3 regions of the Kitasatospora sp. NPDC054795 genome follow, and region 3 is predicted to be linked to each of the others. Evidence: predicted binding sites of a transcription regulator. Region 3 holds the regulator's gene; each other region holds the start of a gene.
The links. Region 3 encodes HrcA, which represses chaperone genes, less so after heat shock. Its sites were predicted from a motif close to TTNGCACTCNGNNNNNCNGAGTGCNAA; they were not measured.
Positions count from the first base shown of each region.

Region 1: groES (co-chaperone GroES) is a predicted target of HrcA. The motif match lies at 2,392-2,418, and genes of this name have one in related genera.
Region 2: ACWGJO_RS12170 (FmdB family zinc ribbon protein) is a predicted target of HrcA. The motif match lies at 3,954-3,980, and genes of this name have one in related genera.

Region 1 is NZ_JBSHAP010000182.1:6,252-13,727, reverse strand. Features, by position in the region: gene ACWGJO_RS38220 (polysaccharide deacetylase family protein) at 1-502, shown strand, start outside; gene ACWGJO_RS38215 (class I SAM-dependent methyltransferase) at 516-1,709, opposite strand; gene ACWGJO_RS38210 (hypothetical protein) at 1,751-2,080, opposite strand; gene groES (co-chaperone GroES) at 2,559-2,864, shown strand; gene groL (chaperonin GroEL) at 2,981-4,609, shown strand; gene ACWGJO_RS38195 (LysR family transcriptional regulator) at 4,742-5,740, shown strand; gene ACWGJO_RS38190 (WhiB family transcriptional regulator) at 5,840-6,166, opposite strand; gene ACWGJO_RS38185 (response regulator transcription factor) at 6,729-7,340, shown strand.
Region 2 is NZ_JBSHAP010000025.1:47,231-54,706, forward strand. Features, by position in the region: gene ACWGJO_RS12155 (penicillin acylase family protein) at 1-374, opposite strand, end outside; gene ACWGJO_RS12160 (potassium/proton antiporter) at 614-2,098, shown strand; gene ACWGJO_RS12165 (MFS transporter) at 2,492-3,865, shown strand; gene ACWGJO_RS12170 (FmdB family zinc ribbon protein) at 3,992-4,309, shown strand; gene ACWGJO_RS12175 (hypothetical protein) at 4,658-4,942, shown strand; gene mscL (large conductance mechanosensitive channel protein MscL) at 4,973-5,392, shown strand; gene ACWGJO_RS12185 (hypothetical protein) at 5,428-5,649, opposite strand; gene ACWGJO_RS12190 (sigma-70 family RNA polymerase sigma factor) at 5,853-6,824, opposite strand; gene ACWGJO_RS12195 (phosphatase PAP2 family protein) at 7,249-7,476, shown strand, end outside.
Region 3 is NZ_JBSHAP010000032.1:15,131-22,606, reverse strand. Features, by position in the region: gene ACWGJO_RS14200 (S41 family peptidase) at 1-1,000, opposite strand, end outside; gene ACWGJO_RS14195 (16S rRNA (uracil(1498)-N(3))-methyltransferase) at 1,156-1,905, opposite strand; gene dnaJ (molecular chaperone DnaJ) at 1,981-3,120, opposite strand; gene hrcA (heat-inducible transcriptional repressor HrcA) at 3,197-4,231, opposite strand; gene htpX (zinc metalloprotease HtpX) at 4,521-5,441, shown strand; gene pspAB (PspA-associated protein PspAB) at 5,474-6,058, shown strand; gene ACWGJO_RS14170 (DUF3097 domain-containing protein) at 6,090-6,917, shown strand; gene ACWGJO_RS14165 (Uma2 family endonuclease) at 6,924-7,476, opposite strand, start outside.

The DNA of each region.
Region 1 (7,476 bases), on a different contig from region 3:
CAAGGTGCCGATATCGATGTTCCTGACCCGGGACATCGTCAAGAACGACTACGGCTACTTCAAGCCGCTCCAGGCCCTGGGCAACCACGTCCAGAACCACACCGTGGACCACCCGGTGATGAGCAAGATCCCGGCGGAGAAGCAGAAGTCCGAGATCTGCGACGCCCAGTCCGCGCTCACCCAGCAGTACGGCGCCGCCCCGCTGCTGTTCCGCCCGCCGTTCGGCGACGGCGCCAACACCCCGACGCTCAACACCTCCGTCCAGCAGTGCGGCCCGCGCGCGATGGTGCTCTGGCGCGAGTCGATGCAGATCCACGACATGCAGTACCAGGCGGGGGACAAGCAGCTGAAGCCCGGCGACATAATCCTGGCGCACTTCCGCGGCCCCAAGGAGCTCAAGGGCGCCACGATGACCCAGATGTTCGGCGACCTGCTGGCCCGGATACAGGAGCAGGGCTTCTCGGTGGCGCGGCTGGAGGACTACATCCAGCCACCCGCGTGACCGACGCCGCGGGTCAGTGCACCTGGGGCGCCGCGACCGGCTGTCCCAGCATCATCAGCGGCCCGTTGTCGGTGCGGCTGAGGATCACCGTGACGCTGTTCGGCCCGGAGGGCTTGAGCTGGCGGCGCAGCTCCTCCGGGGTGATCGCCATCCCGCGCTTCTTGATCACCACCGTGCCGACCGCCCGCTCGCGCAGCAGCGCCTTCAGCTTCTTGATGTGGAACGGCAGCACGTCAGTGAGCTCGAAGGCGTGCGCGTACGGGGTGGCGACCAGCTCGTCCGAGGTCAGGTAGGCGATCTTCGGGTCGATCAGCCGGCCGCCCACCTGCCCGGCCACCTCGGCCACCAGGTGGGCCCGGATCACCGCGCCGTCCGGCTCGTACAGGTACCGCCCGACCGGGCCGGCCGGCGGGTCGGGCAGATCGCCGCCGGTCAGGCTGGCGCCCTGCGGCAGCAGGGTGGCGCGGTGCGGGCTCGCGGCCCTGGTGCCGAACCAGAGCACCGCCTCCTTGACGTCGCCGTGGTCGGAGACCCACTCGGCCTCGGCGTCCCGCGGCACGGCCTCGTGCGGGATGCCCGGCGCGACCTTCAGCGCGCCGATCGGGGTCCGCCGGCCGGCCTCGATCGCCCAGGAGAGCGGCGGGGCGTACGCCTCCGGGTCGAACACCCGGCCGCGCGAGGTGCGCCGGGCCGGGTCGGTGAACACCGCGTCGTAGCCGGTGACGTCCACCTCGGCGACGTCCGCGCAGCGCACCTCGACCAGCTCGGACAGGCCCAGCGCGGCGGCGTTGGCCGCGGTGGCGGCGCAGGCCGCCGGGTCCTTGTCGACGGCCAGCACCTCGATGCCCGCCCGGGCCAGCGCCAGCACGTCCCCGCCGATGCCGCAGCACAGGTCCGCCAGCCGTCGGACGCCCAGCGCGGCGAACCGCTGCGCCCGCCACTCGGCCACGCTGCGCCGGGTGGACTGCTCGACCCCGTTGGGCGTGAAGTACATCAGGTCGGCGTCCGCCCCGAACTTCGCCCGCGCCCGCTGCCGCAGCCGCGCCTGCCCGAAGGCCGCCGAGACCAGCTCCGCCGGATGCTCCCGGCGCAGGCGGGTCGCCAGCGCCAGCTCCTCCTCGGGGGTGAACTCGCGCAACTCGGCGAGCAGGGCCTGGCCCTCGGGCGTCAGCAGCGGCTGGAGGTTCTCGGTGTCCACGGGGGCCATTCTCGCCGCTCGGCCGGTCGGTCACCGCAGCGGTGCGGCGGTCACCGGCCGATGACGGGGATGCCGGAGGCGAGCCAGCCCGCGAGCACGCCCAGCGGTGCTGCGGCCACCGCGGCGTACGGCGTGATCCGGTAGCCGAGCCGTCGGGTGCCCCGGTGGGTCAGGGTCAGCAGCACGAGCAGGACCACGACGCCGAAGACGTCCAGGGCCACCGTCCCGGGGCCGTACAGGGCGAGCAGCTTCAGCACGTTGAGCACGAGCGATCCGAGGAACACCGCGACGGCGGTCACCGCGAGCACCACCGCGGCGAGCACCAGGTCCGCCGCCCAGTGGATCCGCGGGGGCTCGGACGGGGCGGCCGGTCGGCTCACCGGAACACCCCCGGGACGAGCGGCGGCGCGGGCGGGGCGTCCTTCGCGCCGGAGGGTCCGACGGGTACCGGGGTGTCGGTCATGGCAGGAGTCTGCCCGAGGGAGCGCCGTCCGTACATGGGTACGGGAATCCGGACGCCCGCTCGACTTCCGGTGGGCGGGGCGGCGGGTCCGTCGGCGGGTCGGCCGACGGGTGCGACGGGCCGGGACGTACCGGGATCGATGTCGTGGCAGGAGTCTGCGGGGGCCGGGCCGGGGCGCAGATGAGTACGGCTGCCCATCCGCGGAACCGGGGGCCCCGGGGCGCGTCGTTGGCACTCTGGTTGACTGAGTGCTAACACGGCCCTATGGTCGTCCTTGGCACTCTCCACCGGGAGAGTGCTAACGCGACGACGTGTGCCTGACCCCCGCGACGGCAGGCCCGCAGGATCGCCCTACCCGTTAGAAAACCCCGTAATCTCCGAAGGGGAGCTCGGACGTGACCACCAGCAGCAAGGTTGCCATCAAGCCGCTCGAGGACCGCATTGTGGTCCAGCCGCTCGACGCCGAGACCACCACGGCCTCCGGCCTGGTTATCCCGGACACCGCCAAGGAGAAGCCCCAGGAGGGCGTCGTCCTGGCCGTCGGCCCGGGCCGCTTCGAGGACGGCCAGCGTCTGCCGCTCGACGTCGCCGTGGGTGACATCGTCCTGTACTCGAAGTACGGCGGCACCGAGGTGAAGTACCAGGGCGAGGAGTACCTGGTGCTCTCCGCCCGCGACGTCCTCGCGATCATCGAGAAGTAAGACGTTCCGACCCGCCCCGGATCCGTGTCCCAAGTGACAGGGGCCCGGGGCGTGGTTGTTGGTTCACGCAGTTCGGCGGCCGGTGGGCCGGCCGCAGCCCCGAGGGAATAGGGAACATGGCGAAGATCCTGCAGTTCGACGAGGACGCCCGCCGCTCGCTGGAGCGCGGTGTCAACAAGCTGGCCGACACCGTCAAGGTGACCATCGGCCCCAAGGGCCGCAACGTCGTCATCGACAAGAAGTTCGGCGCCCCGACCATCACCAACGACGGTGTCACCATCGCCCGCGAGGTCGAGCTGGACGACCCGTACGAGAACCTTGGCGCGCAGCTCGTCAAGGAGGTCGCCACCAAGACCAACGACGTCGCGGGTGACGGCACCACCACCGCCACCGTGCTGGCCCAGGCCCTGGTCAACGAGGGCCTGCGCAACGTCGCCGCCGGTGCCGGCCCGGCCGCCCTGAAGAAGGGCATCGACAAGGCTGTCGCCGCCGTCTCCGAGCACCTGCTCTCGATCGCCCGCGAGATCGAGGGCAAGGACGACGTCGCCGCCGTCGCGTCCCTCTCCGCCCAGGACACCCAGGTCGGCGAGCTGATCGCCGAGGCGATCGACAAGGTCGGCAAGGACGGTGTCATCACCGTCGAGGAGTCGAACACCTTCGGCGTGGAGCTGGACTTCACCGAGGGCATGCAGTTCGACAAGGGTTACCTGTCGCCGTACTTCGTCACCGACGCGGAGCGGCAGGAGGCGGTCCTGGAGGACCCGTACATCCTGATCAACCAGGGCAAGATCTCCTCCATCCAGGAGCTGCTGCCGCTGCTGGAGAAGATCCTCCAGGGCGGTGCCTCCAAGCCGCTGCTGATCATCGCCGAGGACGTCGACGGCGAGGCGCTGTCGACCCTGGTCGTCAACAAGATCCGCGGCACCTTCAACGCCGTCGCCGTCAAGGCCCCGGGCTTCGGCGACCGCCGCAAGGCGATCCTCGGCGACCTGGCCGTCCTGACCGGTGGCCAGGTCATCTCCGAGGAGGTCGGCCTCAAGCTCGACCAGGTCGGCCTGGACGTGCTGGGCACCGCCCGCCGCGTGACCATCACCAAGGACGAGACCACCGTCGTCGACGGCGCCGGTGACACCGAGGCCGTGGCCGGCCGCGTCGCCCAGATCAAGGGCGAGATCGCCGCGACCGACTCCGACTGGGACCGCGAGAAGCTGCAGGAGCGCCTGGCCAAGCTGGCCGGCGGCGTCTGCGTCATCAAGGTCGGCGCCGCCACCGAGGTGGAGCTGAAGGAGCGCAAGCACCGCCTGGAGGACGCCATCTCGGCGACCCGTGCCGCGGTCGAGGAGGGCATCGTCGCCGGCGGTGGCGCCTCCCTGGTCCACGCCGCCAAGGTGCTGGACGGTGGCCTGGGCCTGTCGGGCGACGAGGCCACCGGTGTCGCCGTCGTCCGCAAGGCGCTGCACGAGCCGCTGCGCTGGATCGCCCAGAACGCCGGGCTCGAGGGCTACGTCATCACCCACAAGGTTGCCGAGCTGGAGGCCGGTCACGGCTACAACGCGGCCACCGGCGAGTACGGCGACCTGCTGAAGGCCGGCGTCATCGACCCGGTCAAGGTCACCCGCTCCGCCCTGGAGAACGCCGCCTCGATCGCCTCCCTGCTTCTCACCACCGAGACCCTCGTGGTGGAGAAGAAGGAGGAGGAGGCCGACAACGGTCACGGCCACGGCGGCCACGGCCACTCGCACTGAGGCTCCGACGCCTGACCGGAGGCCCGGTCCGCGCCCCGCGAGGGGTGGCGGGCCGGGCCTCCGGCGTTCACCTTCATCGTTCAACTATCAGTAGAATTTTGCAGAATGCAAAGATTGCCTTATAACTGAGGCATGATCGAGGCCCGCCATCTGCGCGTCCTGCGTGCCGTCGCCCGCACCGGCTCCTTCTCCGCCGCCGCCCGCGAGCTGGGGTGTACGCAGCCCGCCATCAGCCAGCAGATGAAGGCGCTGGAGAAGTCGGTGGACACCCCGCTGGTGGTCCGCTCGGGCCGCGGGATGCAGCTCAGCGAGGCCGGCCGGGTCCTGCTCAAGCATGCCACCGGAATCCTCGCCGGGCTCTCGGCCGCCGAGGAGGAGGTGGCCGCGATCGCCGGGCTGCGGGCCGGGCGGGTGCGGCTGGTCTCCTTCCCGACCGCGAGTTCCACCCTGGTGCCGCCCGCGGTCGCCCGCCTGCGGGACGGCCATCCGGGGGTGCGCGTGTCGCTGGTCGAGGCGGAGCCGCCGGAGTCGCTGGCGATGCTGCGCGGCGGCGAGTGCGAGATCGCGCTGGCCTTCCGCTACCCGCAGTCCGACGGCGCCGTCGCGCTCCCGGCGCCGGCCCACGGCACGCCGCGCGAGGCGCGCGCCGAGGCCAATCTGGAGGCGCAGCAGCTGACCGCGGGGTCCGACTGGTCCGATCTGGTGGTCACCCCGCTGCTGGACGACCCGCTGGTCGGTCTGCTGCCCGCCGCCCACGGGCTGGCGGGGCGGGGCGGGGCGGTGGGGCTGGCCGAGCTGGCGGGGGAGCAGTGGATCGCCGGCTGCCCGCAGTGCCGGGGGCACCTGGTGGAGCTGTGCGCCGGGGCGGGCTTCGAGCCGCGGATCGACTTCGCGACGGACGACTACCCGGCGGTGGTCGGCCTGGTGGCGGCCGGGCTGGGAGTGGCGGTGCTGCCCCGGCTGGCGCTCCGGTCGGTGCGTCCTGACGGCGTGTCGACGGTGCCGGTGCACACGGCCTCCGGGGCGCCCGCGGTGCGCCAGGTGGTCGCGCTGACCCTGCCGGACCTGGCGGAGGTGCCGGCCGTGGCGCTGATGCTGGAGCGGCTGGCGGGGGCGGCCGCCGATCGCTGACGGTGGGTGACGGGGCCGCGGGGGTCCGGTACGTACGGTGAGCCAGAAGGCTGAAGCGCAGCGAAGGAACGTTTCTTCACGGCGCTCACGGAGTCGGGTCTAGCGCTGGGCGACCGCCGGCGGGGCCAGCGGGATCTCGACCAGTCGGTGCCGCGAGCGCCCCAGCATCTCCTCGCGCTCGTCCTCGGTCATCCCGCCCCAGACGCCGTACGGCTCACGGACCGCCAGCGCGTGCGCCGCGCACTCGGCGATCACCGGGCAGCGCATGCAGACCTCCTTGGCGCTGGCCTCGCGCGAACTGCGCGCGGCCCCGCGCTCGCCCTCGGGGTGGAAGAAGAGCGAGCTGTCCACGCCACGGCAGGCTGCGGAGAGCTGCCAGTCCCAGAGGTCCGCGTTGGGACCGGGGAGGCGGGAGAAATCTGCCATGGCTCATTCCCTTCAGAGGCTGTCGGCCGTCGGCCGGGCGTTCGGCGGGGCTGCTGCCGAGCGGTGCGGCGGGGCTTCGATGCACTGGTGTGGACACCTGGAAATATGACTTAAGGCAACTCCATGGACAAGTCACCCACACACTGGCACAACAGTCAATGACCATACGAAAGCTATAAAAACGGGCATAGTGGGCAAGGGCTCCGCCGGGCGCGGGCGTGGCAATCGGGTGGCCGACGGGCGCGCGACGTGCCGAATCGGTGTGCGGGTCGTACGCCCACCGCGCGCGAGCTGCGCAAAAGTGCGGCGTGTGCACCGCGATGCGGCTGATCGGTAATGGGTTGGCCACGTACAGTGGTGGAGGTGGCCCCGAAGGCCGTAACTCATTCGAGTGACGGTCGTTGGAAGTGCGGAGGCGGTTGGCGGGCGCCGGACGTCGGGAACGATCGCGGGCAGGTTGGGGCGATCAGGACGGAGTCTGTCGCCGATCGGCCGTGTCGGAGAGGTTCGTACCAGCCAGGAGGCTCAACGTGACGCGGATCAGCTGCGGAGGACGACGGTCATGACTTCCGTTCTCGTTTGCGACGATTCCCCGCTCGCCCGCGAGGCGCTTCGCCGCGCGGTCGCGACCGTACCCGGTGTGGACCGGGTCACCACCGCGACGAACGGGGAGGAGGTCCTCCGCCGCTGGGTGGCCGACCGCTCCGATCTCGTTCTGATGGACGTCCGGATGCCCGGCCTCGGCGGGGTCGAGACGGTCCGGCGGCTGCTGTCCGCCGACCCCGGCGCGCGGATCATCATGCTCACCGTCGCCGAGGACCTCGACGGCGTCGCGCTCGCGGTGGCCGCCGGCGCCCGCGGGTACCTGCACAAGGACGCCTCGCGCGCCGAGCTGCGGGCCACCGTCACCCAGGCCCTCGCCGACCCGACCTGGCGGCTCGCCCCGCGCCGGCTGCGCAGCCCCGACATGGGCGCGGCACCGACGCTGACGGCGCGTGAGATCCAGGTGCTGGAGGGCATGAGCCACGGCCGCAGCAACGCCGAGATCGGCCGTGAGCTGTTCCTCTCCGAGGACACCGTCAAGACCCACGCCCGACGGCTGTTCAAGAAGCTCGGGGCCTCCGACCGGGCGCACGCGGTGGCGCTGGGTTTCCGCTGGGGCCTGGTCCGCTGACCACCGGCGGCGCCGCCGGGTGCGGCGTGCCGCCGGCGGTTCCCGGAGCGGGTGCCGCACAGGCGTGTGACGTTACGGTCCCGAGGTTGCACCATGGAGGAGTGGAGCACCTCGGGGACCAGCGGACAGGCACTGC
Region 2 (7,476 bases), on a different contig from region 3:
TGCCGCCAGCCCATGGTGCGGATGAACGCGTCGGTGTCGACCTGGCCGTCGCCGAACATCTCGGAGAGCCGGCCGGCCGTGATGTGCCGGCGGACGTCCATCTCCCAGAAGCGGTCCTGCGCCTGGACGTAGCCCTGGGCGCGGAAAAGGTCCTCGTCGGTGTCGGCGTACAGCTGCGGGATGCCGTTGGCGTCCCGCTTGACGTCGACGGGCGCGCTCAGGCCCGACACCTTGACGCTGCCGTCGACCTCCGGGAAGGAGGCGCGGACCGCGGAGACCCCGCGGTAGCCGCCGTAGCCGGTGCCGGCCACCAGCAGCACGACCAGCACGATCACGATCAGACGGGCGCGCCGGAACTTCTTCGAGCGGGGCATCTGGGTCCTTGCGGTCCTGACTTCGGGGCGGGCGGGCGTGTCCAGGGCCTGCGGCCGTGACAGGGCACCACATTAGGCCGAGTCGACCGGGCACCGTGAACGGGGGACCAAGCTAAAGATATGGCAAAATGTTAGACTGCGTAACGATCCGCAAGAGGAGCATTGACGACTTCTTAACGGGTCACCCCACAGCACCACCAGACACCCCGCCCGCCCATGCCTGCCCGAGGTGCCCCTGCGTGAACGTCTCCCACCTGAACCAGCTCCTGCTCGAGTCCTCCGTGATCCTGCTGTTCGCGGTGGGCGCCGTCCGCCTCTCCACCCGATCAGGGCTGCCGAGCCTGCTGATCTATCTCGGGATCGGCGTGGCGCTGGGACAGAACGGGATCGGCGTCACGTTCAACAACGCCGAGCTCACCCAGGTGCTCGGCTACGCGGCACTCGTGGTGATCCTCGCCGAGGGCGGCCTCAAGACCAGCTGGCGGGAGATCAAGCCGGTCGTGCCGGCCGCGACCGTGCTCGCCACCGCCGGCGTCGGCATCAGCGTCTTCGCCACCGCCGCCGGCGCGCACTGGCTGGTCGGCCTGGACTGGCGCACCTCACTGCTGCTGGGCGCCATCGTCTCCTCGACCGACGCGGCCGCCGTCTTCTCCGTCCTGCGGATGGTCCCGCTGCCGCACCGGCTCACCGGCCTGCTGGAGGCCGAGTCCGGCTTCAACGACGCGCCCGTGGTCATCCTGGTCGTCGCCTTCGCCACCACCGGGGAACTGGACACCTGGTACGTCCTGATCGGCACGATCGCCGCCGAACTGGCGATCGGCGCCGCGGTGGGCCTCGCCATCGGAAAGATAGGCGCCTACGGGCTCAAGCACGTCGCACTGCCCTCCTCGGGCCTCTACCCGATCGCCGTGATGGCGCTCACCGTGCTCGCGTACGCCGGCGGCGCGCTGCTGCACGGCTCCGGATTCCTCGCCGTCTACATCAGCGCGGTGATACTCGGGAACTCCAAGCTGCCGCACGGCCCCGCCGTCCGGGGCTTCGCCGACGGACTGGCGTGGATCGGGCAGATCGGCATGTTCGTGCTGCTCGGACTGCTCGTCACGCCCGAGACCATGGGCGACGCGGTGGTGCCCGCGCTGGTGATCGGCGGAGTGCTGGTGTTCCTGGCACGGCCGCTGTCGGTGATGGTCTCGCTCACCCCGTTCAAGGTGCCGGCCCGCGAGCAGGCACTGCTGAGCTGGGCCGGACTGCGCGGGGCGGTGCCCATCGTGCTGGCCACCATCCCGGTGGTGTCCGGCGCGCACCGGGCCGAGGACGTCTTCAACATCGTCTTCATCCTCGTCGTCGTCTTCACCCTCCTCCAGGGGCCGACCCTGCCGTGGGTGGCCAAGCGGCTGCGGATCGACGAGGGCGACATGGGCCAGGACCTGGGCATCGAGTCCGCCCCGCTGGAGAAGCTGCACGGGCACCTGCTGTCGGTCGCGCTCTCCCCCGGCTCGAAGATGTCGGGCGTGGAGATCAGCGAGCTGCGGCTGCCCAAGGGGGCCGCGGTCACCCTGGTCGTGCGGGAGGGGAACTCCTTCGTGCCGGACAAGGCGACGGTGCTGCGCGGCGGGGACGAGCTGCTGGTGGTCACCACGGACGAGGTCGGCGAGGCGGCGGAGCGGCGGCTGCGGGCCGTGGACAAGGGCGGCAAGCTCGCGGGGTGGCTGAGCGGGCGGTGAGCGCGGGGGCCGGCTCGGCTCGGCCCCTTCACTGCTCGAACCGGCTGCTCCGGCTCGCCCGGCCCGCCCTGCCCTCCCCGGCCCAGGCGGCCCGCCCCGGCCCCTCCGGCCCGTCACGGCTGGGGCGGGCCGCCTGGGCCGAGGTCGGCCGAGGGTATCTACGCGCGTAACTGATACGATGGTTCGATCATCCGTATAACCACCGCTAGACCACCCCCAATTTCTGCCTGACGCAGAGTTGGCGCGACCGCTCGGCGGCCGCGGTCCGGCTCCCGGCCACCACGCCGGACCGGCCCGGTATCTACCCCGGTCGACGCGCGAGAGGACGACTCTCGGCGCCGTCGGGGCCACACCATGCCCTGCCGCGCTACCAGGCAGCAGGAAGGACCGACCGTGACGGCGCGCCGAACGGTCGACACCGCCGCGGACCACGCGGCCACCCCCGCAGCTCCGGCCCCCGCCCGCGTCGGGTACGGCGAGCTGCTGCGCACGCCCGGGGCCTGGACGTTCCTGTCCCCCGCCCTGGTCGCGCGGCTGCCGTACGCGATGCTCAGCATGGGCATCCTGCTGCTCGTCACCCGGACCCACGGCTCGTACGGCACCGCCGGTACGGTCACCGCCGTCGCCGCCGTCGCCCAGGCCCTGGTCGGGCCGCAGACCGGGCGGCTCGCGGACCGCTACGGCCAGGCCGCGGTGCTCGTCCCGACCGTCCTGGTGCACGCGGCCGCGGTCGGCACGCTGATCGCGCTCGCGCTCGGTCACGCGCCCGCCTGGAGCCTGTTCCTGGCCGCCGTCCCGGCCGGTGCGAGCGTTCCGCAGGTCGGCGCGATGGTCCGGGCCCGCTGGGTGGCCACCTTCACGGCGGACGGCGCCTCCGACGCCTCCGCGGCCCGGGTGAGCACCGCCTTCGCCTTCGAGTCCGTCACGGACGAGTTCACCTTCGTGATCGGCCCGATCCTGGCCTCCGGCATCGCCGCCCTCGCCAACCCGGCCACCGCCCTGGTCGCCGAGGCCGCGCTGACCCTCGTCGGCGGCCTGGCCTTCGCCGCCCAGCGGCGCACCGCCCCGGCCCGGATCGTGCCGCAGCCCGGCACCAAGCGCGCCTCGGCGCTCGCCTCCCCCGGCGTCCGCCTGCTGGCCGGGACCTTCCTCGGGGTCGGCGCGGTGTTCGGTGGCATGCAGGTGTCGGTGAACGCCTTCGCCGACTCGGTCGGGCAGCACGACGCCGGCGGCACCGTGTACGGGATCTTCGCCGGCGGCTCGATGCTGGCCGGCGTGCTGTACGGCGTGATCGCCTGGCGGCGGCCGGTGCAGCAGCGGATGCTGATCAGCTACTCGCTGCTGGTGCTGGGCTGCTCGGTGCTGTGGGCGATGCCCAACCTGGTCGCGCTGACCGCCGCCGGGCTGGTCTGCGGGCTGGCCATCGCGCCGACCCTGATCAGCGGCTACACCCTGGTCGAGACGCTGGTCGCGGACGGGGCCAAGACGGAGGCCTTCACCTGGCTGACCGGCGCCATCGGGCTGGGGCTGGCCGTCGGCTCGATGGCGGCGGGCCGGCTGATCGACGGGCACGGGCCCTCGACCGGGTTCCTGGTGCCGGTGGCCGGGGCCGGACTGGGGCTGATCGTGCTGCTCTCGCTGCGGCACCTGCTGGTGGCACCGGGACAGGGGGCGGCCGTCGCGGGCACCGCTCCGGCCCGGGGTTCGGGCGACGTCCCGGCGGAGCACGGCGGTGCCGGGCGGCTGGTGGGCGCGGCCAAGGGCTGAGCGGGAGGCGGTCCGGCGGCCGGGCCCGGCCCATCTCACACCGGAGTCGCTGGACTGATCCCGCGGAATGCCGCATCATTGACCATCGTTAGCACTCATCAGGCGAGAGTGCCAGGAGGAAGACAAGTGCCCACGTACCAGTACCAGTGCACCGAGTGCGGCAACGGCCTGGAGGCGGTGCAGAAGTTCACCGACGAGGCGCTGACCACGTGCCCCGACTGCCAGGGACGACTCCGCAAGGTCTTCTCGGCCGTGGGCGTCGTGTTCAAGGGCTCCGGCTTCTACCGGACCGACAGCCGCTCGTCCTCCAGCAGCACGGTGGGCGCCGGGTCGTCGTCGACCCCCTCGACGTCGTCCGCCACGTCCACGTCCTCCTCGGCTTCGTCCTCGTCGTCGAGCTCCGGCTCCTCGTCGTCGTCCAGCCCGGCTCCGGCCGCGAGCTGACCTCGGCGCCGGGCCATCGGCCCGGGACGGCCCGCAGACCTCGGAGAGGCCCGTCGGCCCCGCTTCCACGCGGGGACGGCGGGCCTTTCCGCGTTCCCGCCGGCTCCGGCCGTCGGCCTCCCTCGCCTTCCCCTTCTTCCTCTCCCTCCCTCTTCCCCCGCTGCGGCCCCGCGGGCTTTCCGTCATCCCGGACGGGCCGGGGCAACTCGTGCGGGTGAAGGAAGTTGTCCACAGGGCCCGGTTGTCCACAGGCCTGGGGAAAGTGCTGTCCGAGTTCGCCGGAAACGCTCATCGTGTGGGCATCCGGTCCGCGAGGGGCCGGGCCGCCGACACTCCGGAGGTGCGTCGATGACGACCGCGAACTTCTCCCTGCCCCTGCCCCTCCCGCTGCCCGCGCCCGCCGTGCCGCCCCGGCAGGAGCTGCCGGGCTTCCCGCCGATCCGGCGCGGGTGCGGCGGGTGGCACCGCTGGCGCAGTGCGGTGCGACGACGGGCCGGGGTGCCCGTCCTGGTGCTGCTCGCGGTGGCGGCGGCGCTGGCGCTGGGGCCCGCGCGGGCCGGTCTGCCGCCGCCCCAGGGGGGCGCGCTGGGCCGGACGGGTTGTCAATCCGGGGCTGCGGAAGATCACCCGTAACCGGGGGGCGACTTCGTCGTTCGAGGCGGCATGAAGGGCTTCAAGGAATTCCTGCTGCGTGGAAATGTCATCGACCTCGCCGTGGCCGTGGTCATCGGCGCGGCTTTCACCAACATCGTCAACGCCTTCGTCAAGGGCGTGATCAATCCACTCGTCGGCGTCTTCGGGACGAAGGACCTCGCGTCCTACAGTTCCTGCCTCAAGGGGCCCTGCGAGGTGAGCCCGACCGGCGAGGTCACGTCCGGAATCCTCATCCTGTGGGGATCGGTGCTCAGCGCCGCGCTCCAGTTCCTGATCACCGCGGCGGTCGTCTACTTCGTTCTGATCGTGCCCATGAACAAGCTGGCGGCCCACCGCAAGACCCTCGCCGAGAAGACGGCGGACCTCGAAGCCAAGGAGGTCACCCTGCTGACCGAGATCCGCGACGCGCTGGTCGCGCCGCTGCGCTGACCGACGGGTGCCGGTCGGCACCCGGTCCCCGCTCCTCAGCCCCCGTGGTGCGGCGGGCGCTGGCTCAGGTACCAGTCCAGCCCCCGTCCACCACCCTCCCCCGCCCCGGGGCGGGCACCCCAGCCCGCATCGGTGTCGTCGCTGGACTGCTGGTCCAACGGGTCCCGGAAGACCAGCCGGGCCTTGGCGGCCGCAGCCTCCCGGGGCTCCTGCGCCCGGGCCTGCTCCTGGCCCTTTTCCTGCCCCTGCTCGCTCACGCCGTCCACTCCGTCCACTCGTCCCTCCCCTCCAGCCTAAGAGCCCCGCGGCACGCCTCGGGCCCCGGTGCGGGAACGCTCCGCGCCAGGGCCCGGGTGAGGGCTCGGCCCATGGGCCCGGCCGGTCCGTCGGACGGGCCGGCGGGAGGCCTGCCGAGCGGGACTGCCCGGGCGGCCTGTCGGGTGGCCTGTCAGGCGGCCTGTCAGGCGGCTTCGAAGCCCGCGTGGTCGGCGATCTTCTTCAGCTCGGCCAGCGCGTGCTTCTCGATCTGGCGGATCCGCTCGCGGGTGAGGCCGTGCTGCTTGCCCACCTCGGTGAGGGTGCGCTCGCGGCCGTCCTCCATCCCGTAACGGGAACGGATGATCGAGGCGGTGCGGTCGTCCAACCGCCCGATCAGGTCATCCAGTTCCTCGCGGCGGAGCATGACCATCACGGCGTCCTCGGGGGACGTGGCCCCGGTGTCCTCGACGAGGTCACCGAACTGGGTCTCGCCCTCGTCGTCGACCGACATGTTGAGGCTGACCGGGTCCCGCGCCCAGTCCAGCACGTCCTTGATCCGGGCCTCGGTGGTGTCCAGCTCGGCCGCGATCTCGGCCGGCTCCGCCTCACGGCCCAGCTCCTTGGACTTCTCCCGCTGCACCCGCCGGATCCGACCGAGCTCCTCCACCAGGTGCACGGGCAGCCGGATGGTGCGGGACTGGTCGGCGATGGACCGGGTGATCGCCTGCCGGATCCACCACGTCGCGTACGTGGAGAACTTGAAGCCCTTGGCGTAGTCGAACTTCTCGACGGCGCGCACCAGGCCCGCGTTGCCCTCCTGGATGAGGTCCAGCAGCGGCAGGCCGCTGCGCGGGTAGCGACGGGCGACGGCGACCACGAGCCGGAGGTTGGACCGGATGAAGACGTCCTTGGCGCGCTCGGCGTCGGCGGCTATCGTCTCCAGCTCCTCGCGCGTGACGCCGTCGGGGAGTCCGCCCTCGTCCATCAGGTGCTGGGCGTACACGCCGGCCTCGATCCGCAGCGAGAGCTCGACCTCCTCGGCGGCATCGAGCAGGGGCGTCCTGGCGATCTCGTCGAGGTACATGCCGACCAGGTCGCGGTCGGCCTCAAAGTTGGTCGGGCGGGCCGCGCGACTCCGGTCGGCCCTGTCGCGAACGACGGCACGGGTGGCCATGCTTGCTCCCTTTGCTGGTATTGCCGAGGTCTGCCTGCCTGCCTCGTGAGGGCAAGAAGTGCGGGCCCCTGGAGGCACACACGTAACGATCCAACGAACAGAATCCGGACAACATTCCCAAGTCACTCAGATTCTTCCCGGCGATGCAGTATCCTGCCGGTTTTCACCCCGGCCTCGAACGCTGAGTGACCGGTCGGGCGCGTCCCGTGCCATCGGTCGACCGTTCCGGGAGCGATGTCTTCACTCGACCCACACGCTGCCGCCGCCCACTCGTTGAACCCGCGAACGGCCGCCGGCGTTCCCCGCGTTCCCCGCTTTCCGCCGCCGCACGCACCCCGGCACACGCAGGTCCTCCTCACAAACGATGCCGAATCGCTATCACTCCGGCTCTTGCCCGGCACGGGACACTGGGAAGGTGTCAGTCATGCACCTGACCAACGGCACGAACCGCCTCACTGCGCGTAACCGCAGTCTCCTTCGGGACACCGCGCTCGCGCTGGGCTGTGCCGCGCTGTTCGGCCTGCTGGCCGCTCCGGTGGCCGGCCAGTGGCACCCGCTGGTCCGCTTCGACCAGGAGTGGATCGGCGAACTGCACACCTACGCACGGGAACACCGGGTGTGGACCGCCTCCGTACAGACGCTCTCGGACATC
Region 3 (7,476 bases):
GGGCCGGGCCCTCGCGGTGGGTCAGCCAGTGCACGCTGCCGCGCACCACCACGGCGCTGCCCCGGCCGGTGCGGTCGGGGGCGACGGAGTCCAGCCAGTGCGCGGCGGGCACCGGGCGGGGGCGGCGCCCGGCCCGCGGACCGGCGAGGCGGACGTCCAGCCGGCGCGGCTCGGCGCCGTCCAGGTCGTCCAGCAGCCAGAGGTCGCCGGCCCGGTGGAGGACCACCCGGGTGCCGTCGGTGGTGGCGCCGCGGGCGTAGAAGCCGTCCGGGTCGGCGGTGTGGCGGCGCAGGTCGGTGCCGTCCGGGCCGCTGGACCACAGCTCGCCGACGCCCTCGTGGTCGGAGAGGAAGGCGATCCGGCCGCCCCGCCCGCCCGGCCCGGCCACCCACAGCGGGGAGTCCAGCTGCCCGTCCAGCTCCGCGTGGACGCGGACGAACTCGTCCCGGCCCAGCCACAGCTTGCCGGCCCGCCCGCCCCGGTACCGCTTCCACCAGGCCGGGTCGCGACCGTTGACGCTGCTCAGCAGCACCCGGTCCCCGCCCGGCTCGAAGGCGAGCCCGCCGACCGGCCCGTACGGCAGCCGCTGCGGCTCGCCGCCGTCCAGCGGCACGGCGTGCGCCCAGGTGCGGCGGAAACTGGCCTCGCCTGCCGCGGTGGCGGCGATCGGGCGGCCGTCGGCGGTCCAGCCGAGCACCCGGGTCTGGTGGCTGCCCCAGTGGGTGAGCCGGCGCGACGGGCCGCCGTCCACCGGCACCACGTGCACCTCGGGCGCGCCGTCCCGGGTGGAGGTGAAGGCGAGGTGCCGCCCGTCCGGGGAGAACCTCGGGTGGTGGACCGGCAGGTGGTCCGCCGTCAGCCGCCAGGCCCGGCCGCCGTCCAGCGGGGCGAGCCAGAGGTCGTCCTCGGCGACGAAGGCGACCAGGTCGCCGTGCAGGTGGGGATGGCGCAGGTAGGCGCCCGCCGAGCTGTTCGAGGAGGTGCTCAGGGAGTCCGTCACCCGGCCAGCCTAAGCAGGTGCGCGTACGATCCGCGCCGTTTTTCCCAGACTTCCGGCGCCGCCCGCGGAGGGCTGTTACGCCCTCCCGGGAACCGCCCCGCAGGCCGCCCCGACCGCCTGCACGGCTGCCGTCACAGCTGCCGTCACAGCAGCCGTCACGACCAGCGGCCGGTGCGCCCGAGCAGCAGCGCGCCGGCGGCCACCCCGGCGGTCGAGGTGCGCAGCACCGAGGAGCCCAGCCGGTACGGCTTGGCGCCCGCCTCGGCGAAGGCGGCCAGCTCCTCCGGGGAGACCCCGCCCTCGGGGCCGACCACCAGCACGATGTCCCCGCCCTCCGGCAGCCCGGCGTGCGCCAGCGGCTCGGCGCCCTCCTCGTGCAGCACGGCGGCGAACGCGGCCTGCGCCAGCACCGGCGCCAGCTGCCGGGTGGTCATCGGCTCGCGGACCTCGGGGAAGCGCAGCCGGCGGGACTGCTTGCCCGCCTCCCGGGCGGTGGCCCGCCACTTGGCGAGCGCCTTGGCGCCGCGTTCGCCCTTCCACTGGGTGATGCAGCGCGAGGCGGACCACGGGATCACCACGTCCACGCCGACCTCGGTCATCGTCTCCACCGCCAGCTCGCCGCGGTCGCCCTTGGGCAGCGCCTGGACGACCACGATCCGCGGCGCGGGCTCCGGCTCCCGGCGCACGGCGGCGACCGTCACGTCGATCGCGTCCTTGCCGAGCACCTCGGCGACCGTGCCGTCCACCCCGAGTCCCAGCCCGTCGGCCAGGGTGACCGCCTCGCCCGGCTCCAGCCGCTTCACCGCGGCCGCGTGCCGCCCCTCCGGGCCGTCCAGGCGCACCAGGGCCCCGGGCACGGCGGCGGCGATCCGCTCGGTCTCGACGACGAAGACGGGCGCGGTCATGACGGGGGAACCTCCAGGAGTGGGACGGGAACACGGAAGGGGTGCCGGGATCCCCCGGCACCCCTCCGCGGACGACTACCGGCCGTTGAAGGCGTCCTTCAGGCGGGAGAACAGGCCCTGCTGGCCCGGCGCGAACTGGCCGGACGGCTGCTCCTCGCCGCGCAGCACCGCAAGGCGGCGCAGCAGCTCCTCCTGCTCGGCGTCGAGCTTGGTGGGCGTCTTCACCTCGACGTGCACTATCAGGTCGCCCCGGCCGCCGCCGCGCAGGTGGGTGATGCCCCGGCCGTGCAGCGGGATCGACTGGCCGGACTGGGTGCCGGGCCGGATGTCGACGTCCTCCAGGCCGTCCAGGGTCTGCAGCGGCACCCGGGTGCCGAGCGAGGCCGCCGTCATCGGGATGGTGACGGTGCAGTGCAGGTCGTCCCCGCGCCGCTGGAAGATGGCGTGGGTGGTCTCGGCGATCTCGACGTACAGGTCGCCGGCCGGGCCGCCGCCGGGGCCGACCTCGCCCTCGCCGGCCAGCTGGATCCGGGTGCCGTTGTCGACCCCGGCCGGGATCTTGACCGTCAGGGTGCGGCGGGCGCGCACGCGGCCGTCGCCGGCGCACTCCGGGCACGGGGTCGGCACGACGGTGCCGAAGCCCTGGCACTGCGGGCAGGGGCGGGAGGTCATGACCTGGCCCAGGAAGGACCGGGTGACCTGGGAGACCTCGCCCTTGCCGCGGCACATGTCACAGGTCTGCGCCGAGGTGCCGGGGGCCGCGCCCTCGCCGCTGCAGGTGGTGCAGGTGACGGCGGTGTCGACCTGGAGTTCCTTGGTGGTGCCGAACGCGGCCTCCTCCAGGGTGATCTCCAGCCGGATCATGGCGTCCTGGCCGCGGCGGGTGCGCGAGCGCGGGCCGCGCTGGCCGGCCGCGGCGCCGAAGAAGGCGTCCATGATGTCGGAGAAACCGAAGCCCGCCGCGCCGGCGCCGAAGCCGCCGGCACCGCCGCCGCCCGGGGACAGCGGGTCCCCGCCGAGGTCGTAGACCTGACGCTTCTGCGGGTCGGAGAGCACCTCGTAGGCGGCGTTGATCTCCTTGAACCGCTCCTGCGTCTTCGGGTCCGGGTTGACGTCCGGGTGCAGTTCGCGTGCCAGGCGCCGGAACGCCTTCTTGATCTCGTCCTGCCCCGCATCCCGCCGGACGCCGAGTACCGCGTAGTAGTCCGTGGCCACCAAATGCTCCGCTTGTTCCGCCTGTAGTAGTGCTGCGACTGGACGCCACCGTTAAAGATTTTAACGGCGGCCCTTGCTAGGACTCGGCCAGGATCTGGCCCACGTACCGTGCCACCGCTCGCACCGCCCCCATTGTGCCGGGGTAGTCCATCCGGGTCGGACCGATCACACCCAGTTTCGCCACGCTCTCGTCGCCCGAACCGTAGCCGACCGAAACGATCGAGGTGGAATTCAGCCCTTCATAGGCGTTCTCCCGCCCGATCCGGACCGTCATCGCGGCGTCCGCGGTCTCACCCAGGAGGCGGAGCAGGATGACCTGCTCCTCCAGGGCCTCCAGCACCGGCTGGATGGTGAGCGGGAAGTCGTGCCCGAAGCGGGTCAGGTTGGCCGTGCCGGCCAGCATGATCCGCTCCTCGTTCTGCTCGGCGAGCGTCTCGAACAGGGTCGCCAGGACCGTGCTGACCGTCGGCCGGTCGGCCTGCTCGAACAGCGCCGGCAGCTCCTCCAGCAGCCCCGGGACCTCCGGGAGGCGCCGACCGGCGGCTCTCGCGTTGATCCGGGCCCGAAGGTCCGCCAGCACCGTCTCGCCGACCGAGCCCGGGCAGTCGACCATCCGCTGCTCGACCCGGCCGGTGTTGGTGATCAGTACCAGCATCACCTTGGCCGGGGCCAGCGCCACCAGCTCGATGTGCCGGACGGTGGAGCGCGTCAGCGAGGGGTACTGCACCACCGCGACCTGCCGGGTCAGCTGGGCGAGCAGCCGCACGGTACGGGCGACCACGTCGTCCAGGTCGACCGCGCCGTCCAGGAAGTGCCGGATGGCCCGGCGCTCGGGGGCGCTCATCGGCTTGATCTCGGCGAGCTTGTCGACGAAGAGGCGGTACCCCTTGTCGGTCGGGATGCGGCCGGCACTGGTGTGCGGCTGGTGGATGTAGCCCTCCTCCTCCAGCGCCGCCATGTCGTTGCGGACGGTCGCCGGCGAGACCCCGAGGTTGTGCCGTTCCACCAGGGCCTTGGAGCCGACCGGCTCCTCGGTGCCCACGTAGTCCTGCACGATCGCGCGGAGTACGGCGAGCTTGCGTTCGTCCAGCTGGCGGACCTCACCGGCCATGGGGCACGCACCTCCGTCTTCGCACGTTGTCCGACTGTGTCCCTCGCTGCTGCGGGCCTCCCCGGGAGGCCCCCGGTCTTGGCACTCTGAACGTACGAGTGCCAGAACCGTACCTGCCAGTGTAAGGCCCGGGTCCTACGGCAGGAACGGCCCGAGGAGCGTGATCCTCCCCGCAGTTCCGGACACGGCCCGCGGGGCCCCGGCGGTTCGATCCTCCCGGCACCGGGGTGGTGCCGGGAGGCCGTCCGGGTGGCAGCATCGAAAGCGACGGCGAACGGAGGAGCAAGCGATGTCGAGCTCGGGCCAGCACACCCGTTTCGCGCCCGACCGCGGCCTGACCGGCCGCATGGTCGCGACGATGTTCGTGATCGGGTTGCTGTACGTCGGTTTCACCGGCCTGCTGATCGCGCTGCTGCGCGGCGCCTGGCCACTGATCGTCCTGATCTCCGGCGGGCTGTTCGTGGCCCAGTTCTGGTTCAGCGACAAGATCACCGAACGGGCGATGGGCGCCCGCCAGGTGTCCCCGGAACAGTTCCCCCAACTCCACGGCACCGTCGACCGGCTCTGCGCCCTGGCCGACATGCCCAAACCGCGGGTGGCGGTCGCCGACAACGACATGCCGAACGCCTTCGCCACCGGCCGCAACCCGCAGAACGCGGTGATCTGCGTGACCACCGGGCTGCTGCGCCGGCTGGAACCGGAGGAGCTGGAGGGAGTCCTCGCGCACGAGCTGTCGCACGTCGCCCACCGGGACGTCGCGGTGATGACGATCGCCGGGTTCCTCGGCGTCCTCGCCGGGGCGATGACCCGGATCGCCGTGTACGGCGGGTTCATGGGCGGCGGTCGCAACAACAACGACCAGAACGCCGCCATTCTGGCGCTGATCATCCCGCTGGTGTCGATCGTCGTCTACGCGATCAGCTTCCTGCTCACCCGGCTGCTCTCCCGCTACCGCGAACTGGCCGCCGACCGGGCCGCCGCCCAGCTCACCGGCCGGCCCAGCGCCCTGGCCTCGGCGCTCACCAAGGTGACCGGGCAGATCGCGGCCATCCCCAGCAAGGACCTGCGCCAGGCGCAGCCGTACAACGCCTTCTACTTCGCCCCCGCGCTGAGCGCCCGGGAGGCCGCCTCGCAGCTGTTCTCCACCCACCCCAGCCTGGAGAAGCGGCTGGAGCAGCTGGCGAGGATCTCCGAGCAGCTCGGCCGCTGAACCCGCCGAGCCCCTGACGCGAAAGGACCGCCGTGGGAATCCTGGACACCCTGTTCGGCCGCACCAAGCCCGTCAAGCCCGACCTCGACCAGCTGTTCGGCGTGCCGTCCGCCGCGCTCACCCTGGAGGCCGGGGCCGGGTTCACCCCCACCGGGCTCGGCTCGGTCTGCTTCGCGGCCGTCGAGGGCGCGGCCTTCGTCCAGGTCGAGCAGCAGGTCCGGGCCCTGCTGGACGCCGACACCGAGCGCGGCGGCGTCCCGGTGGAGGCCTCCAAGGACGACTACGGCTACTCCTGGCTGCTCGCCCGGCACCGGCCCGAGGAGCTGCCCGAGCTGGTCAACGACCTGCACGCGGTCAACAGCGAGCTGGAGGCGAACGGCTTCGGGCCGCAGCTGCTCTGCTCGCTGGTCGCCTTCCGCGATCCGCAGGGGCGGTCGCTGGCCCTGGTCTACCTCTACAAACGCGGGACGTTCTACCCCTTCGCCCCGATGCCCGGCGGCGGGGAGAAGCGCAACAGCCCACTGGAACTGCAGGTCAACGCGATGCTGGGGAACGACCTGCGGCTGGAGAAGGACCTGAGCCGCTGGTTCCCGGTCTGGGGCGCGCCGGGCCTCTGACACACCGTCCGCCGTCCCTATGATCACCCGTATGCGCAGCCGCCAGTACGGACCCGACCTGACCCCGCCGTGGAAGAAGCAGCAGCCCGCCCCGGAGGTGCCCGCCGAGCGGGACCTGGTGGTCGAGGAGGCGGCGACCGGCTTCTGCGGGGCGGTGGTGCGCTGCGAGAAGACCGCCGAGGGGTTCACCGTCACCCTGGAGGACCGGTTCGGCAAGCACCGGGTGTTCCCGCTGGTGCCGCGCGGCTTCCTGCTGGAGGGCCGGGTCGTCACCCTGGTCCGCCCGGCGGGCCCGGCTCCCGCCCGGACGCCGGGCCGCACCGCCTCCGGCTCCGTCGCCGTCCCGGGCGCCCGCGCCCGGGTCGCCCGCGAGTCCCGGATCTACGTCGAGGGCCGGCACGACGCCGAGCTGGTCGAGCGGGTCTGGGGTGACGACCTGCGGATCGAGGGCGTCGTCGTCGAGTACCTGCGCGGCATCGACGACCTGCCCGCGATCGTCGCCGACTTCGCCCCCGGCCCCGGCCGCCGCCTCGGCGTCCTGGTCGACCACCTGCTGCCGGGGACGAAGGAGCACCGCATCGCCGCCCGGGTCACCGGCGACTCGGTGCTGGTCGTCGGCCACCCCTACATCGACATCTGGCAGGCCGTGAAGCCCTCCAGCGTGGGCATCCCCGGCTGGCCCGCCGTCCCGCGGGGCGAGGACTGGAAGGAGGGCACCTGCCGCCGCCTCGGCTGGCCGGTGGACACCCCGGCGGCCTGGAAGCACATCCTGTCGAAGGTGAACAGCTACAGGGACCTGGAGCCCGAACTGCTGGGCCGGGTGGAGGAACTGATCGACTTCACGGCCCTGCCGGAGTGAGGCCGGTCAGACGTATTTCTGAAAGTCCGTGGTGTCCAGATTGATTTCAAGCAGCTCGATGGGGACGGGCTCGCCGAACTTACTGGTCCGCTCGGACATGTACCTCGGGAGACCGGAGCCGGGCTCCTGACCCAACTCGGTCAGCAGCACACACACTCCCTTGATCGGGTCGACGATCAGATACGCGGGGACAGTGCCCTCGGCATAGAGCTCCCGCTTGGTCCGGTAGTCGCGGTCGACACTGGTCTTCGACACCACCTCGACCACCAGGGAGACCGCCGGCGACGGCAGTAGCCGTCCGTGCTCCTCGACCGCCCCGCGTTCGAAGACGACCAGGTCGGGCTGAGGTTCGCTGGCCTGGCCGGGGATCCCCAGGTCCTGCGTGGTGAGAGGGCGCCACCGACCGTACGGAAGCTGGTGCTGAATCGCCAGGACGATGAGGTTGCGGACCATGTCAGGCCCGGCCATCATCACGATTTCCCCCCTGATGAGCTCGGCCTTGACGCCTTCCGGCACCTCCAGGTTCTCGAAGATCCCGGTCATCCGGTCATCGATGGCG